DNA from 4 places in the Aceticella sp. 75b-Ac genome. Region 1 is predicted to be linked to each of the others. Evidence: riboswitches for the same ligand, from Rfam matches in the RefSeq annotation. Region 1 holds a riboswitch; each other region holds the start of a gene.
The links. A riboswitch is a leader RNA that binds a small molecule or an ion and turns the genes downstream of it on or off. The one in region 1 is predicted to bind cobalamin.
Positions count from the first base shown of each region.

Region 2: it holds a riboswitch for cobalamin, as region 1 does, so the genes downstream of both, AC0LWJ_RS09165 (DUF4430 domain-containing protein) here and AC0LWJ_RS04395 (cobyrinic acid a,c-diamide synthase CobB) in region 1, are expected to answer to the same signal.
Region 3: it holds a riboswitch for cobalamin, as region 1 does, so the genes downstream of both, AC0LWJ_RS09010 (energy-coupling factor ABC transporter permease) here and AC0LWJ_RS04395 (cobyrinic acid a,c-diamide synthase CobB) in region 1, are expected to answer to the same signal.
Region 4: it holds a riboswitch for cobalamin, as region 1 does, so the genes downstream of both, AC0LWJ_RS01100 (stalk domain-containing protein) here and AC0LWJ_RS04395 (cobyrinic acid a,c-diamide synthase CobB) in region 1, are expected to answer to the same signal.

Region 1 covers NZ_CM190971.1:821,004-824,172, reverse strand. Annotated here, with positions in the region: gene AC0LWJ_RS04405 (pyridoxal phosphate-dependent aminotransferase) at 1-387, opposite strand, end outside; gene AC0LWJ_RS04400 (Lrp/AsnC family transcriptional regulator) at 384-860, opposite strand; cobalamin riboswitch at 1,062-1,232, shown strand; gene AC0LWJ_RS04395 (cobyrinic acid a,c-diamide synthase CobB) at 1,350-2,720, shown strand; gene AC0LWJ_RS04390 (cobyric acid synthase) at 2,717-3,169, shown strand, end outside.
Region 2 covers NZ_CM190971.1:1,780,871-1,784,039, reverse strand. Annotated here, with positions in the region: partial or broken gene AC0LWJ_RS09175 (hypothetical protein) at 1-112, opposite strand, end outside; gene AC0LWJ_RS09170 (4Fe-4S dicluster domain-containing protein) at 160-720, opposite strand; cobalamin riboswitch at 1,203-1,389, shown strand; gene AC0LWJ_RS09165 (DUF4430 domain-containing protein) at 1,493-2,269, shown strand; gene AC0LWJ_RS09160 (energy-coupling factor transporter transmembrane component T) at 2,286-3,169, shown strand, end outside.
Region 3 covers NZ_CM190971.1:1,757,357-1,760,525, reverse strand. Annotated here, with positions in the region: gene cbiQ (cobalt ECF transporter T component CbiQ) at 1-626, opposite strand, end outside; gene AC0LWJ_RS09015 (energy-coupling factor ABC transporter substrate-binding protein) at 620-934, opposite strand; gene AC0LWJ_RS09010 (energy-coupling factor ABC transporter permease) at 936-1,604, opposite strand; cobalamin riboswitch at 1,831-2,016, opposite strand; gene nuoE (NADH-quinone oxidoreductase subunit NuoE) at 2,365-2,874, shown strand; gene AC0LWJ_RS09000 (NADH-ubiquinone oxidoreductase-F iron-sulfur binding region domain-containing protein) at 2,905-3,169, shown strand, end outside.
Region 4 covers NZ_CM190971.1:212,659-215,827, forward strand. Annotated here, with positions in the region: gene selB (selenocysteine-specific translation elongation factor) at 1-1,354, shown strand, start outside; cobalamin riboswitch at 1,436-1,612, shown strand; gene AC0LWJ_RS01100 (stalk domain-containing protein) at 1,731-3,131, shown strand.

The DNA of each region.
Region 1 (3,169 bases):
TGCATATGAAACATAGCTTGGCTCTGGAATCAGAACCTCATCATCATTATTTAAAAGACACCTTACAGCAAGGTCAATTGCTTCACTGGCACCTACGGTAACCATTATTTCTTTTTCAGGGTTATAATCCAAGTTATAATGGCTTTTAAGAAAAGTTGAAATAGCAATTCTCAATTCTGGCAAACCAAGGTTTGATGTATATGTGGTACTGCCTCTATCAAGTGCATCTATACCTTCTTTTCGTATCAGCCAGGGTGTTGTGAAATCAGGTTCGCCTACACCAAGCGATATGATATCCTTTGAATTTGTCACAAGGTCAAAGAACCTTCTTATTCCGGAAGATGGTATTTTTTTTATGATGTCAGAGATATATTTTTCTGAATTCATGGTGTTACCACCAATCTTTTGTCTTTAGGTCCATCTGTAAAGAATACGCCGTTTTGTTTATATCTTTTTAAGATGAAATGAGTTGTTGTGCTTAAGACACCATCAATTGGCGCAAGCCTTTCTGCAACAAAAAGCGCAATCTCTTTCATTGTTTTTCCTTCCACTTCTACAGAAAGGTCATAACCTCCGGATATCAAGGAGACAGATTTGACTTCATCGTACTGACATATTCTTTCGGCTATTGCATTAAATCCATGCCCCTGCTGTGGAGTTATTCTGACATCGATCAGGGCATGAACAATTTCCTTATCTGTTTTTTCCCAATTGATTATGGCGGAATATTTTAAAATAATATTTTCTTCTTCTAAATTTTTTATTGTATTTTTTACAGTTTCTTCATCAAGACCTGTCATTGTAGCTATTTGCTCATCAGTCAACCTGCTGTTCTGGCATAGAAGTTCAAGAATATCCATTTCATTTGCCAAAAAAACCACCTCCTAAACATATATTTTATGCACATTATAATATAAATAACAATTTATTTCAATTAGTTAGAGTATATATTAAAATAATAATTTTTGAGGATAACTTAATTCATGCTATTAATAAAAAATATATGTTAAATAATTAATTATTGACTCATGTAGGAAATCGTTGTACAATATAAGTAATCTATTATAAGCAGCTTTTAAGGTCCGAAAGGGTAATAGGGAAGGCGGTGAAAGTCCGCCGCAGCCCCCGCTACTGTAAGCAATGATGACGCTCAAATAACCACTGGGAAACCGGGAAGGTAGAGCTTAAGATGATTTGCAAGCCAGGAGACCTGCCTTAAAGTTTGTAGTTCACCTTCGGAGGGAAGGATTGATATGTGTTATATCTATTGGCTTACCCCGAAGGTAGGTCTTAATTTTTGCAAATTTAAAATGATAAAATTTTTTAACAGGGAAGGAGCAAGTAAGGGATTGTTTAGAGCTTTTATGATTGCAGGTACACATTCGGGAGCAGGTAAAACCACAATAAGCCTTGGGCTTATGGGATATCTTTCAAAAAAATATAAGGTAGCTCCTTTTAAGATAGGACCGGATTATATAGACAGCACGTATCACAGATATGTTACTGGGAATTATTCCGGCAACCTTGATTTGTATATGCTTGGTGAAAAAAATTTAAAATCTCTTTTTGCTCATGATTCCAAGGAAGCAGATATTTCTATTATTGAGGGAGTAATGGGCTTGTATGATGGAATGGGTACAACATCGAAGGGAAGCAGTGCAGATGTTGCAAAAATCCTGAAAATACCGGTAATACTTGTAGTTGATGGTTCGTCTATGGCTGCAAGCATATCAGCAATAGTGCTTGGATATATGAAATATGATAGAGATGTGAATATCATTGGTGTTATTATAAATAAAATCAGGGCACAAAGGCATTTTGAACTTTTAAGGGAATGTATTGAACGTGACCTTGGAATTAAAGTGTTTGGATATCTGCCAAGGGATGTTGTACTTGATTTGCCTTCAAGACATCTTGGGCTTGTTCCTACATATGAGATGACAGGGCTCCAAGAGAAATTTGAAAGATTGTATCAATATATAGAGGAATATATTGATATTGATATGATACTTAAGGAGGTCGGACAGGGGGACAGGGTCTTGTCCGACAGGACAAGGTCCCTGTCCCCCTGTCCGACAAAAATTGCGTATGCATGTGATGAAGCATTCAATTTTTACTATATGGACGGGCTTAAGCTTTTTGAAGAATATGGTGCTAAGCTTATTCCATTTAGTCCGATACATGATAAAAATCTTCCGGAGGGGATTTCAGGTATATATATTGGCGGAGGATTTCCAGAAATGTTTGCAGAGGAGTTAAGCCAAAATATTCATATGATGGATTCAATTAAAAATGCCATTGATGATGGTATGCCGGTATATGCTGAATGCGGAGGCTTAATGTATCTTACAAACAGTATAAAAGACCTTGATGGTAATGTATTTCCAATGGTGGGAATATATGATGCAGATATAATGATGACAAAAGGACTTAAGCATTTTGGATATGTAGAAGCTGAGGTTATAATGGATAATGTATTGTTTAACAAAGGCAGTATTGTTAGAGGACATGAATTTCATCATTCGGAATTAAAAGGAAAATTGCAGAATGTTTCATATGTAGTTCATAAACCTGATAAAAATGACAAATGGAGTTGTGGATATGTTTATAAAAATTGTCTTGCGACATATGTCCATATAAATCTATATGCATATCCGGATGCCGTAAAAAGATTTGTTAATAAATGCTTTGAGTTTGAAGCAAGGGGGAAGTTAAAATGACGCTAAAGATTATGGTACAGGGTACTGCATCATCTGTTGGGAAAAGTCTATTGGTTACAGCACTATGCCGCATATTTAAACAGGACGGATATTCAGTTGCACCATTTAAATCTCAAAATATGGCTTTAAATTCCTTCATTACAGAAGAAGGTTTAGAGATGGGAAGAGCTCAGGTGGCACAGGCGGAGGCAGCAGGATTAAAACCGATGGTTCTTATGAACCCTGTATTACTCAAACCGAGTTCAGATAAAAATTGTCAGGTAATATTAAGAGGTAAGGTTCACAGTAATATGTCGGCACAGGAATATCAGAATTTCAAGCCGGAACTTCTTAATATGATAAAAGATGATTTTAAAGAACTAAGTAAGAACCATGATATTATTGTTATAGAAGGTGCAGGGAGTCCTGCGGAAATAAATCTGCGGGAAAGAGATGTTGTAAATATGGGA
Region 2 (3,169 bases), 960 kb from region 1:
CGTCTCCTTCAATACCTGCTATCCTTCCATTTTCTACATTAATATAAAGTCCACAGCCGGTGCCACAATAAGGACATACAGTAAGCACTTTATTTGTTTCCTTCTGCTGCATAATAAACCCTCCTTCTTTAAATTATACTTACTATGGAAAAAAGGCTTCTATTCTTTTCCTTCATAAACAGAAACTAATCTTTCAACATTAGTAACCCTTTTATTTTTAATTACATTCCTTGTTTCTTCTTCTTTAACTAATTTCAAAGCCTTAGTCGGACAAAACTGTACGCAAGCCGGACCTTCTTCCCTGAAATAACACAGGTCACATTTTACAGCAACAATTTTCTGTTCCATAGTTTCTACCTCTTTATTATTCCCTTCTTTTACACACTGAAATGTTTCCTGTTCAGAGTCATATTGAGGTAAAAAGTCAATAGCTCCAAATGGACAGGCTAATAAGCAAGTCTTACATCCTATACAGGCTTTCTCATCTATTATTATAGCATCCCCCTCCTTTTTAATCGCTCCTACAGGACATACATTGGCACATGGAGCATCTTCACAGTGACGGCACTGTATAGGCATTGTACCTTCACTCGTATACGTAATGTAAAGACGCGGGTAAGGTTGCAACCCATTTTCTTTATGCACAAAAGCACATGCAACCATACATGTATAACAACCCAGACAATAGTTTGGATTAGCAATTACAAAACGGTTAGCCATTTTATCATCTTCCCTTCTTTATTTACAATGTATATATAATTCTTCTATTTCAACTTTTTACATTAATGTTAAAATATAAAACCTACAACCACAATAAGGACATACAGTAAGCACTTTATTTGTTTCCTTCTGCTGCATAATAAACCCTCCTTCTTTAAATTTGACTGTTTACAACAGAAACAAAACTGCCATTTCTTTTCTTGATATAAAGGAATTTTTAATTAATTAAAGGTTTACTTAAATTTTACATACATTTTTTGCATATTTGTTATAGCTTATACTTTATTTTTTATAACGTAATTTAGTGAACTTTACTTTGTATATTCGATAACTAAGAACTGTGCTGCTTTTATCTATTTTTATTATTATATAATATATGATTATGTTATGTCAATGAAATCATGAAAAACATTAGTATATTTAAAGATAATATCTTTCCTGTGACAGATTCTTGACATGCCCTGAAATTTTATATATAATCTATTCAAAGCACATGTTTATATATCACTAAAGTAAATACTACAGCAGGCAAAAGGGAAGCCGGTGTAAATCCGGCACGGTCGCGCCACTGTGAAGGGGAGTGACTCCACATAATGCCACTGGTAAAACCCGGGAAGGCGTGGAGAAACAATGAACCTTAGTCAGGAAACCTGAAACCTGTGATATCACAATGTTCCTTACGCAGGATGGGGAAATTGTCTTTGTTTGTGGTATGGAAGTTTTTAACTACCACCAATAGCCGGCTTTATTCAAATCCATCCTGTAAAATAACATGGGAAGGAGCTTGAATAAAGCCTTTATTAATATTTTAACTTGGGGTGATTTGATGAAACAAAAACTTACTTATCTTGCAATATTTTTGATTATCATTGCAACGGTTGCTGTACCTGCACTTTATATGAACAAGGTTTTTCATCCTCAACAGCAATATAAGCAATCAGAAGAAAGCAAGACAAATAACAATCTTAAAAATAATCAGGGTCAGTCTTCAGCAAATGCAAATCAAACGAATGATAACCAGAAAGCGTCTTCTTCAGAAAATAATTCTCAGCCTGCATCCAGTCCTTCAGAAACAAATGCCGATAACAAAACACAGACTGCTGCAAATGCAAATCAATCTGGCACAACCACAAATCAACAGGCTGATGCATCAACCAATGGTACAAATTCCAGCAATAATGCAACATCTGTAACCCCTGAAAATGGCTGCAGGGTATGGATTGCTGTTGTCGGAAAAAATGGCGAGTTTCTCTTTAAACCACAGCAGGTTATTGTAAAAGATAATAATAAATGGGGTACAACTGCCCTTGGTGCACTTGATGCCACAGGTCTTCCTTATGTCGGAAAGCCAACATGGCCTGATTTCATTGATTCCATTGCAGGTCAAGCCAACAGCGGTATGAGTGGATGGATGTACTCAGTAAATGGTGAGGTTCCAAATCATATGGCTGATAAACATCCGGTGAAAACAGGTGATAAAATTATATGGTGGTACAGCAAAAGTATGGACCAGCCGCCTCCTTCCTGGGATAGTCTGCTTCATAAATAGTAAAGGGGATACAAAAATGTTTGAGAAGTTATTTTATCAGGAAAAAGGACTTTTTTTGCAAACTTTTCATCCTGCTGCTGTTTTAATATATCTTTCGGTACTTCTTATATTAAGCCTTATATATGAAAATCCCCTTTATCTGTTATCAATGCTGATTTTACTTGCCATATTAATTATCAATGTGGATGGATTTGAGGCATGGAAGGGATTTTTAAAAGCCGGTGTTTTTTTAATGCTTATTATCATGATTATTAACCCCATTGTAATAAAAGCAGGCAATACAATCATTTGGCATGGTCCCAACCTTCCCTTTCTTGGCAAACTCGATATATCGATGGAGGCTTTGTATTTTGGAGTTGCTTCAAGCATAAGGCTTTTGGTTGTAATAAGCATATTTTGTCTGTATAACCTGATGATAAATCCGGACAAGGTTTTAAATCTTTTTTCCTTCGTTGCAGCAAAATCTATTTTAATGATTTCTCTATCAACAAGAATGTTTCCTACGATGGTCAGGGATTTGAAAAGAATTAAAGAGGTACAGGAATTACGTGGGGTTGATTTTGATGAAGGAAGTTTATGGAATAGAACTAAAAAATATTCTTATCTCTATAATATTATGCTTTTATCCTCCCTGCATGGTGCTATGGAGATTGCTGAATCTATGCAAGCAAGGGCTTATGGAAGTGGTAAACGTTCCGTATACAAACGAAGCATAATAAGACCCCGGGATATTATAATTATTATCGGCAGTTTCTTGGGGTTATTTTTTGCACTTTGGGGATTTCAATATGGGTATGGACAGTATACCTTTTATCCTGAAGCAGATTACCTTATTAAAAACAGCACAACACTGATTGTTTTATTAATAGTAATCTTTTATCTGTCTATACCGCTTATTTT
Region 3 (3,169 bases), 940 kb from region 1:
ATATCCTCTGAATCTCTCAAAGACTTTATAAACAGGGAGGTAATTAATGCTCCAAGTGATTTATAGCCTGTCTTAACTGAAGAATAACCCATTCTGGAATTTTGTGAAGTATATATTTCATCAGCTGTTTCCATGAGAATAAAAATTATTCTATAAATAAGATACATAAACTCTATAAAAAGAGCTGGTACCTTTATCTTCTTTAAGACTGAGATAACTTCAATCATCGGAGTCGTTAATGACATAAAATAAAGGCAGGAAACTATTGAAAGAGACCTGAAAAACAGGACTGATGCAAGTTTTATGCCCTCCACTGTTATCCCAAGATTTACATTAAAAATATTAATACACATTACACAAGGAGTCCCTTTTTGAACAATATTAATAATTATAGTAAATATTGCTATAAAAAGAAAAGAAAGGGGGATAGACATTAATTTTAGATAAACCTTAGCTGGTATCCCCGCTACTGCTATTACCAAAAAAGCCATTAAAAATATAATTAATAAATCTATATAAATATTGGCTTTGAAACACAAAATCATTGTTGCAATGGCAAAAGCCATTTTTTCACCTGGATGAACATTTATTAAGTTATTCTTATAAGCGAAACTATCAATTAACATTTCCCTTTTTCCTTTTCATTCACACTTTTCTTGCCTTTTGCAAGACCAAGAAAATACCCTAAAAATCCAGCTCCCATCCCCGCTTGTACTGCAAAAAGAAGACTTTCAACTTCTCCGCTCGGCGGTTCCCATATAGGCTTAAACCAAGGCTTATAATTTTTATCAATCTTTTGGATTTCCTCTGTACCTTTATCATCTGAACCTGCAAATTCACCCTTTTGAACTAAAAAAAGAGGAACAGCGGCAATAAATATCACCAATAAAACAAGTGCAATATTTGTTGTGAAAAATTTCTTTTTGTTTTCCATGTTAATCCTCCTTTGAAATGACGGATAGTTCTTTAAGTTCATCTCTGTTGTAAGCTGTCAGCATATTTATAATTATGACGGTTAATATACCTTCACTTATAGCTAAAGGTATCTGTGTAACTGCATATATACTCATGAATTTAGCCCAGGATGCCATAAATCCTCCTGTTGGCGATGGGAAAGCAAAAGATAACTGAAAAGCTGTTGTAACATATGTCATCAAATCTCCTAAGGTAGCTGCCAAAAAAACTGCCAACCACTGAGGCCCTCCTGCCTTTCTTGTTCCCTTGTATATTAAATATGAAACGAATGGTCCTACAATTGCCATCGAAAACGTATTTGCACCAAGTGTTGTTATTCCCCCGTGCGCAAGCAAAAGCGCCTGAAAAATAAGGCAAATCAATCCTAATACAGCAACAGCCGTAGGTCCGAATAAAATTGCTCCAAGACCACACCCTGTTGGATGAGAACAGCTGCCTGTTACAGAAGGAATCTTTAGTGCGGATACAACGAAGATAAAAGCACCGGCAAAAGCTAAAAGCATCTTCATCTTTGGATTTGCCTTAACAAGCTTATTAATAGAAAACAATCCATACAAGACAAAAGGCAGTGACAAAACATCCCAAAATATGCACCATTTAAGCGGCAAAAACCCTTCCATAATATGCATGGCATAAACCACTGATGGTGTAAGTATTAATAAAAATGGTAAAATTGATACTACTTTTTGTTTTTTAAACAAAGCTAAACACTCCTTTTTTATAATATTTAAAGCCCCTTAACTTTTGTTAAGAGGCTTTACAGGGACAAGTTATGTATATATTATGTGAAAATATGATAATTTAACATAAATATATGCTTGAAACTGCAACAGCCTCTATCCATCGTAGAGCAACTGTAGACATAAATAACAGGCAGTTCTTTTGGCTTAGACTCATCGCCACCTTACGCCTTCCCAGCTTTCGCCAGTGACATAATATAAGGCAGCTCCTCATTACAACGGCGGGACCGCGCGGGAATCTCACCCGACTTCTCTATTAAGTTTAATTGATGAATTAAACACCTGTTACCTAAGTTTATTTAAATTCCATATTTAATTTCTTGATTTTATTTTATCACATTTTTTCTTTATGTCAACAAAAATATTTAAAAAATTTTTTGTAATATTTCTTTTAATCTCTTCCTTGTAATAGCTTGACATTATAATTTTAATTTGTGTATAATTTAAATATACAAGAATTTCGCTTTTATCTGTATTAGAAAAATATAATTTCAGGCTTAATAAAAAGGAGAAAATTTTTATCCCTTTTATTACTTAAAAAACATACTAAAATACAGGAAAGCGATAGTTTCTTTATACTTTTTAATTTACTTTATTTTCATCATCAAATTATAAAATTTAAAAAATCTTTGAAGGAGGTTTAAAATTCATGTGTGAATGCTGCAAAGGAAGTAAAGACCCCAAGTTTGTAAAGGTTGACAAATTTTTATCGCAGTTTGAAGGAGAAAAAGGTTCCCTCATTTCGATTCTTCAGCAAACTCAAAAAGAATTTGGTTATCTACCAGAAGACGTAATCTATTACATTGCAAGAAAAATACAAATTCCAGCTAGTACCATTTATGGTGTTGCAACTTTTTATGCACAGTTCCATTTAAAACCGAGAGGAAAATATGTTATCAGGGTTTGTCTTGGAACTGCCTGCCATGTTAGTGGAGCAAATAAGATTTTAGCCGAGTTTGAAAAACAACTTGGAATAAAACCTGGTGAAACAACAGAGGATTTGAAATTCACCTTAGAAACCGTTGGATGCCTCGGTGCATGCGGTTTAGCACCAACTATAATGGTAAATGAAAAAACCTATGGTAAAATGACCCCTGAAAAAGTAAATGAAGTATTACAAAAATATAACGAAATGGAAACAGTTGCTGCTGCACAGTAAAAAATTAAATAATTATTGGAGGTGTAGTTTATGGAAAAGTTCAAATCTGTACAGGATCTGGAAAACCTGAGAAAAAAATTAAAAGATGCTTTAGTATCAAGCAAAGAAAAAATAACAGTTCGTTTATGTGGTGGAACAGGTTGTAGGGCATCAGGCTCTCCAGATGTCCATGATGAACTTGTAAAGATACTAAAAAGAGAAGGTCTTATGGATGTTGATGTAAGCCTTTCCCATGAATGCCTTGAAAGTACAAACAAAGTAGATATTAAAATGACTGGATGTCAAGGATTCTGCG
Region 4 (3,169 bases), 610 kb from region 1:
AGAAATAGGGGAGGGCATATATAGACTCCCAATTGATAGAATTTTTTCTGTAGCAGGTTTTGGAACTGTTGTAACGGGTACATTAGTTTCAGGCATGATTAAAATCGGCGATAAGGTTATGATTTATCCTGATATGCTTGAAAGCAGGGTTAGAAATTTACAGGTACATGATAAGGATGTTAAGGAGGCCTATGCAGGGCAAAGAACTGCTATAAATCTCGCAAATATTAATACCGATAAATTAAAACGAGGCGATGTTATTGCACCGCCCGGCGCAATTGAACCATCAAATATAATCGATGTTAGGTTATCACTATTAAAATCTTCTAAAATAATAGAAAATCGGGACAGAATAAGGTTTTATACAGGTGCTTCCGAAACAATTGGAAGGATTATTCTTCTTGATAAAAGTGAATTAAAAGCCGGAGAAAATGCGTATGCGCAGATTTTGCTTGAAAATTATGTTTCAGTTTTAAATGGAGATTATTTTGTAATAAGAACATATTCACCAATGATAACAATAGGTGGTGGAATAATCCTTGTTTCAAACCCGTTAAAACACAAAAGATTTAAAAATGATGTTATAGAGGAATTGAAAAAAATTGAAAAATTTGGTATGGATTTTTTAATAGAAAAGAAAATTTCAAATTCTATTTTACCTGTGGCTTTCAGTGAAATTGAAAGAATAGCCGGGATTTCAAATCTTGAAAAAATTATAAATAGTAACCCATCAATTATCAAACTTAATAAAAACGGCATTATATATTTATATCATAAGGAAACCTTTAATAAGGTATGTGAAAATGCAAAAAATATTTTAGCACAGTACCATAAAAATAATCCTCTAAGAGAAGGCATGCCAAAAGAGGAATTTAAATCAAAGATTTTTAAAGATTTTAAAAGTAATTTAAACGAATTTATTGTAGAATTAATGGTAGAAGAAAAAATTATAAAAATCAAAGGACAATTTGTTTCCTTATGGGGTTATAATATAGTTCTAACACCTGAACAAGAAACCATTAAAAATGAAATTATGAAGGTATATGAAAATGCAGGATATAATGTGCCAAAACCAACAGAATTTCCGGATTATAAAAAGGTTGCTGCTGTATTTGAGTATTTGACAAATGAAGGTAGACTTATTAAAATAAATGAAGAAATATTTTTAACTGAAAATAATTTCTTGAAGGCAAAAGATATTTTGACAAATTATCTTAAAGAAAATAAAGAGATAACGCTTGCAATATATAGAGACTTATTAAAAACAAGCCGGAAATATGCAGTAGGTATTCTTGAATACTTTGATTCTATAAAACTTACAAAGAAAGTTGGTGATATAAGGATACTGTATTAAAAATAAAAATTTAATGGTACAAAATTGATAACTACTTGACAACACTGTAATTTATAGTTTAAAATTAATTAAAGGCAAAATTAAATAACAAGAGCTTCAGGTGCTTTTAAAGCTTGATAGGGAAAGCGGTGAAAATCCGCTGCAGCCCCTGCTACTGTAATGAAGGACGAAACCGTATTAATTCCACTGGGAAACCGGGAAGGAATGGGAGTAGGATGATATCAGAGCCAGGAGACCTGCCTGAATGCTAAACTGGCCTTCGGAGGGGAGGGAACGGTATATGAGGGAGATTTATGTTTTAAAACTCCGGTTATGACTGTAAAAGGCTGTAACCGGAGTTTGTTAACGTATTATGAAATTTATGGAGGAGTTAATAGTGAAAAAGAAGATTTGCTTTCTAATGATTTTTGTTTTGTTAATGTCATTGTTTCCTGCTTTTGGACTTGCAGATACAGCCAAGTCACAGGAGACACAGGTTTATCTAAACGGTATAAAGATAAATACAGGGGATGTTTCGCCATTTATAGAAAATGGCAGGACAATGGTGCCAGCAAGACTCTTTTCTGAGAATCTCGGTGCAGTTGTAAATTGGGATGATGCTGCACAAACTGTTACAATACAAGGTCAAGATGTCAGTATAAAATTAACCATTGGCAAAAATGAAGCTGTTGTAAATGGCAAAAATAAAACCCTTGATGTTGCACCTGTCGTTTTATCGGGCAGGACAATCGTTCCATTGAGATTTATTGTAGAAGCCTTCGGTGCAGACGTGAAGTGGGATGATACAGCATTTAAGGCAGTAGTGACTTGGAATGTTAAGATAAAAGATTCAACGGGGAATGATGTAACAGTACCTGCATCCGGTTTGAATAAAGTAGTTGTATTAAATACCAATATAGCTGAAGCAATGAGGATATTGCAGGTACCTGACGATTTTATAGTAGGTGTAAGTGATACGATTCAAAAGAAGCCTTATTTAGGTCTTAATAATAAAGTATCTGTTGGTTCTTGGATAAGTCCTGATCTGGAAAAAATAGCAGAGCTTAAGCCTCAGGCAGTTCTAACATATGGTAAATATCCTTCAGAAGATATAAGGAAAAAGATTGAAGCATTAGGAATAAAGGTTATTGGTATTGACTTTTATTATTTAGAAACATATGAGCAAGATTTAAAAAGAACTGCTTTACTTTTTAATCGTGGAGGAAAAGCTATTGAATTTTTGAATTGGAGAAATGAAATTTTGTCGAATATAGAAAATGGTTTAAAAAATATAGATGAAAAAGAAAAACCTAAAATAGCATGTTTGAGTTTAATGGGTGGTTTTAAAGAAGGAAAATATTCAACCTTTCCGCCAGGTTCTTCTTATGCTCAGGTATTAAAATTTGTAGGCGTAAATAACATAGCAGCCGATTTGAAATCTTCTTCAAGTATGCTGAATGTAAGTGGAGAATGGTTAATAGCAAAAAATCCGGAACATATTTTATTTGTGTATTGTGATAAATTAGGTTATACAACAAATGATAATTCTGCTGTTATGAAATTAGCAAATGATATTAAAAAAGATCCTGTTTTGAATAAAACAGATGCAGTTAAGAATAATCATATGTACTTTATAAATATCTCAAATTTAGGTAATTTTATTGAATCAGTTTATCTTGCTAAATGGTTTTATCCTGACCGCTTTAAGGATGTCAATCCCGATCAGGTTTTAAAGGAGTATTTTGAAAAATGGCTTGGTATACCCATGAAAGGCATATGGGCTTATCCGGAACCATAAAAGCATATCAACAGAAGATAAAGATATTTAATCAAAAA